Regions from separate parts of the Companilactobacillus heilongjiangensis genome, predicted to be linked through region 1. Evidence: a T-box and tRNA genes for the amino acid it is inferred to sense, from the RefSeq annotation. Region 1 holds a T-box; the other holds one or more tRNA genes.
The links. A T-box is a leader RNA that pairs with one kind of tRNA and senses whether it is charged. The one in region 1 lies ahead of leuS (leucine--tRNA ligase), so its partner is inferred to be a tRNA-Leu.

Region 1 (2,492 bases):
TAGTTAACTTTCTTTTCACCGAAACCTTTGTCTTCCATATATTCGATTGCACGTTCAATCGCATCAGCTTTGTTCAAACCGTTCAAGAAATCGGAATTGATATGCTTGCCATCTTCCGTTATAACGCCGTTATCAAGGTCACCTTCAATAACTTGAGTCATTGGTAGATCAAACTTCTTAGCAAAAGCATAGTCACGTTCATCATGTGCAGGAACAGCCATAACGGCACCTGTACCATAAGTTACAAGAACATAGTCTGAAATCCAGATTGGAAGTTTCTTGCCATTAACTGGGTTGATTGCGTAAGCACCAGTGAAGACACCAGTCTTTTCGTCATTCAAATCAGTTCTATCAAGATCTGACTTGTGAGAAATTTCTTCCTTGTAAGCTTCAACAGCAGCTTTTTGTTCAGGAGTTGTAATCTTCTCAACAAGTTTGTGTTCTGGTGCCAAAGTCATGTATTCAACACCGAAGATTGTATCAGGTCTAGTTGTAAAGACGTTGATCTTGTCATCTGTGCCGGCTACATCAAAAGTAACTTGAGCTCCAACAGAACGGCCAATCCAATTTCTTTGCATTTCTTTGATATTTTCAGGCCAATCAATATCATCAAGGTCATCGAGCAATCTGTCAGCGTAAGCTGTGATTTTTAACATCCATTGACGCATTGGTTTTCTAACAACTGGGAAACCACCACGTTCCGTCTTACCATCAATGATTTCCTCGTTGGCAACAACAGTACCCAAATCAGGTGACCAGTTAACCAATGTTTCTGACTCGTAAGCCAAACCCTTTTTGTACATTTGTTCGAAAATCCACTGTGTCCATTTGTAGAACTTAGGATCAGTTGTTTGAACTTCACGTTCCCAATCATATGAGAACCCTAGTGAATTGATTTGACGCTTAAAGTTTTGAATATTCTTTTCAGTAAATTCAGCAGGATTGTGACCTGTGTTCAAAGCATATTGTTCTGCAGGCAATCCAAAAGCATCAAAGCCCATTGGATGCAATACGTTGTAACCTTCAGCACGTTTCATTCTAGCAATAATATCTGTAGCTGTGTAACCTTCTGGATGTCCAACGTGAAGACCTTGGCCTGATGGATATGGGAACATATCTAAGGCATAAAAGTTCTTCTTGTTTGGATCCTCAGTTGTTTTAAAAGTATTATTTTCTTTCCAATACTTTTGCCATTTCTTTTCTACGGTATTGTGATTGTACATGTTTCTCCTCCTATACAAAAAAAGTCCTATGATTATAAATTAATCATAGGACGAGTTATCGCGTTACCACCTAAGTTCCGCACCACAAAATAAGTACGACTCTCAAAATCCTTAACGAGGATTATTCGTAGTCACTTACTAAAGGTTCGGCAACTATTATCAGTGGACGAGTTCGAAAATAAAATTCTACGCATTCACATCCCCATGCGCTTTCTGAAAAGAAATTTTATTATCTACTACTTCCGTGTTTATATCTTATACCATTAATGTTTGTCCGACAACCAATAAATCAGAATTTAAATCATTTAATTGACGAACGTTATCAACAGTTGTTCCAGCTTTTGAAGCGATAGAGTCAATCGTATCACCGCTTTTAACGGTTACTGACATACTCTTTTGATTGCTTGAATCACTATCATTTGAGCTGTAATCATTTTGGACATTGATTGATGATGAGTCAGATGAATCATTTTCTGATGGGACAAACTTCTTCACGCCATCACGTTCATCTTGAACCATAACTGGTGCTTGTTGACTGCCGTAAGCATCCCCAACATTGCCAGTATCAGTTGTATTTGAAGTCCTATTAGCCAAGTTAGTTACTGCCAATGGTTGACCGTTAGCGCCAATTACTTGCGTAATCGTCAAAGTCTTACCCGGATAAATATAATTATCAGTCTTCAAATTATTCAAACTCATCAACGTATCAGTTGTCATGTTAAACTTATCGGCAATTGATTGTAATGTGTCGCCTTGGGCAACTGTATAAGTTTGGTCCTTATCAGTGGCAGCAGTATCGTATTGCGTTAAATTGTATTTTTCAATAACACTATTCAACTTATCAGCATATGTTGTATCGGTAGCATAACGGCCAGTCAAATACTTAGTAGCATCTTTATATGATGCGGTATTACTCTTCCAAGTACCAGCATAAATTTGTGAATTGCCTGAAGTTCCACCACGAAGCAATGAAACATAATCTTCAAGTGATTCCTTATATGAAGGATACTTTCTGAAGTCAGAGCTAATCGAGTAAAGACTACCTGTACCGTCGTCTTCTTGTGTACCCATATTAACAGAGGCGCCTTTATAATCTCCCTTAATACCAAAAAGATTATAATTAGGTGCAGTAGCTAGTCCACTTGTACCCCAGCCACTTTCAACCATTGCTTGCGCAATCATTACTGAAGCGTAGAGATCGTTATTTGCGGCCAACTTACGAGCTGAATTACCAATGTAGTCAACAAATTGTTGATCACCAACACCAGT
Region 2 (2,492 bases), 350 kb from region 1:
TATTGTTGAGTTATCGTGAGCGGAATTTATTCTTACGTGGAATTGTTCCATTAGTAGGATTCAAATCTGCCAAAGTATATTATGCCAGAAAAGAACGTTTTGCTGGGGAATCAAAGTATCCATTACGCAAGATGATTAAATTTGCCGTTGATGGTGTAACATCATTTTCAATCGTACCCATTAAGTTGATTATGGGGTTAGGATTTTTCATCGTATTCATCAGTATATTATTGTTGATTTATAGTTTTATTCGGAAAGTAAATGGTGATGTAATCCCCGGTTGGTCGTCATTAATGATATCCATTTGGGCACTCGGTGGTGTACAATTAATTAGTATTAGTGTCATCGGTGAGTATGTTGGTAAAATCTTTAATGAGGTTAAACAACGCCCTAGATTTACGGTCGAACGAGATATTTATACTGAGAAGACACAAGAAGAAAATAAGAGGTAATTATTATGAATGCCGCACAAAAAAGAGCAATGCAATACGGTCAATTAATTAACAATACTGTTCAAGCAATCCAAGAAGAACAAGATAAGTTGAACCCTGAATACGAAAAGATTCGTGGTGCCTTGGATCGTAGTAAAGTTGATAAGATGGACGATGTTGAATACGGTAAGATTCAAAAAGATTTCGCTACTGGAACTAAGAACTATCAAGAAGCTCTAGCTAAACTTGAAAAGGGCAAGGCTCCTGCAAGATTGATGGGAACACATATCTCACTAGTTTCTGCTTTCAAGAAGTATGTTGAAGGTTGTGGAGAAATGACTGACAGTATCGGTGCTGACAAACAAGTTGATCGTCACGCTTTTGATGAAGCTGAAAAGAAGCAAGACGAATATATGGATAGATTTTCTAAATTAATTCAAAAATTAACTGACTTGGCATAATGAATAATCAGGATTTAACTGAGTTAATAAAAAAGGTTTCCCAAGAATATTTTGGGAAGCCTTTTATTCATCAAGCTTGTTTTAACAGTCGTTTGAAGACAACGGGTGGGAGATTTCATTTGAATGACCGCCATATTGATATCAATCCTAAGATTTACGAACAATTTGGATATGGAACTTTAGTTGGAGTCATCAAACATGAATTGTGCCACTATCATTTGTATAACGATGGCTTGCCAGCGCAACATCGAGACCGTACTTTTAAAGTATTATTACAGCAAGTGGGTGGACTTCGATATTCACCAATTCAAAGTAGTGTAAAGAAAAAAACTTATCATATTTATGAATGCAGCAACTGTCATCATATCTATCGGCGCGTTAAGAAGTTGAATACACAAAAGTATGTCTGTGGCATCTGTCGCGGCAAGTTGAAATATATTAAAGATCTTAATATTTCAGCTTGAAATATTTTTTAATTATGTGTATTATAGAACGTGCATGCGGGTATGGCGGAACTGGCAGACGCGCAAGACTAAGGATCTTGTGGAGAGTTTTCTCCGTGGAAGTTCGAATCTTCTTACCCGCATCATCAAAGTAGTTGAACGATTTTGTTCAGCTGCTTTTTTTTGTTGTCTTGAAGTATGCCATCCTACAGCAGTTTCTTAATTAATAACTAGTCTACGTCGTTAAGAAATGTTAAATCATTTATTCTGATTAACCCCTGAAGTATTTTCTGTTTTGCAAAGGGAAAATCTTCTTCCATACACTCAATGTGTACTTCACCATCGAATATATCTAAATCAAACATTTTCAAAATAGAATGTAACAAAATATATCTGGGTGATCCTATTTTGAAGGTGAAACCATGAGTCTCAAGATTATCCAAAGTCCGACCGTTGTCAGTGATAATAATTTTAGGATTATCGTTAGTGACGTATAAAACAATATGTTCAAGCGAGTTATCTAAAAACGGAGTTTCAATACGAATTGAATTAGTTGATAATTCGGTATATTTTTCGTTTTCTCTGAGCCATTCAAAATAAGCTTTTCTCATTTCAACAGTATCCATTTTTTTCTCCTAACTTATCCCCAGAATTAATGAACATCTTTAATTGCAATATCGGATGACTTGATAAATTCATTTGTGGCCACGCGATAATATTTTTCGTTATTGATATAAGTGATGCTGTCGACTTTCCAACTCGTGTTATTCGCAAGTGAGCGGTCAGTGACTAAGTCTCCTTTAGCAGTGTAAATTTTAGTTTGGACTTTATGAGTAGTTATGATTAGATCCACGGGTGAGTAGATGTAGACATCGTCAGCGTTGACGAATTCATTTGTTGCTACACGGTAATATTTCGTGCCATTAATTTCAGTTTCACGGTCGGTTATCCATGCACTATTTACGGACAGCTCACGATTAGAAATTAGTTTATTTTCAGCTTGGTAAAGTAGTTTGGCGGAATCGTCGTAAGTTCTGATTCGTTCATTGATTGGATTGTATAAATAAACTTGATTTGCTTGAGCCCATTGGTTGGCAGCAATCCGATAGTAATTAATACTATTCACCGTTATTTTGGCATCACTGTTCCAACTAATT

Region 2: it has a tRNA-Leu gene. The T-box ahead of leuS (leucine--tRNA ligase) is inferred to sense a tRNA for this amino acid. The anticodon was not compared.

What each region holds. Positions count from the first base shown of each region.
Region 1 covers NZ_CP012559.1:1,663,160-1,665,651, forward strand. The annotation lists gene leuS (leucine--tRNA ligase) at 1-1,223, opposite strand, end outside; T-box leader at 1,267-1,482, opposite strand; gene JP39_RS12830 (glucosaminidase domain-containing protein) at 1,479-2,492, opposite strand, start outside.
Region 2 covers NZ_CP012559.1:2,016,495-2,018,986, reverse strand. The annotation lists gene JP39_RS09065 (glycosyltransferase family 2 protein) at 1-452, shown strand, start outside; gene JP39_RS09060 (hypothetical protein) at 458-892, shown strand; gene JP39_RS09055 (SprT family protein) at 892-1,356, shown strand; tRNA gene JP39_RS09050 (tRNA-Leu) at 1,393-1,478, shown strand; gene JP39_RS09045 (DUF1828 domain-containing protein) at 1,566-1,961, opposite strand; gene JP39_RS09040 (SLAP domain-containing protein) at 1,988-2,492, opposite strand, start outside.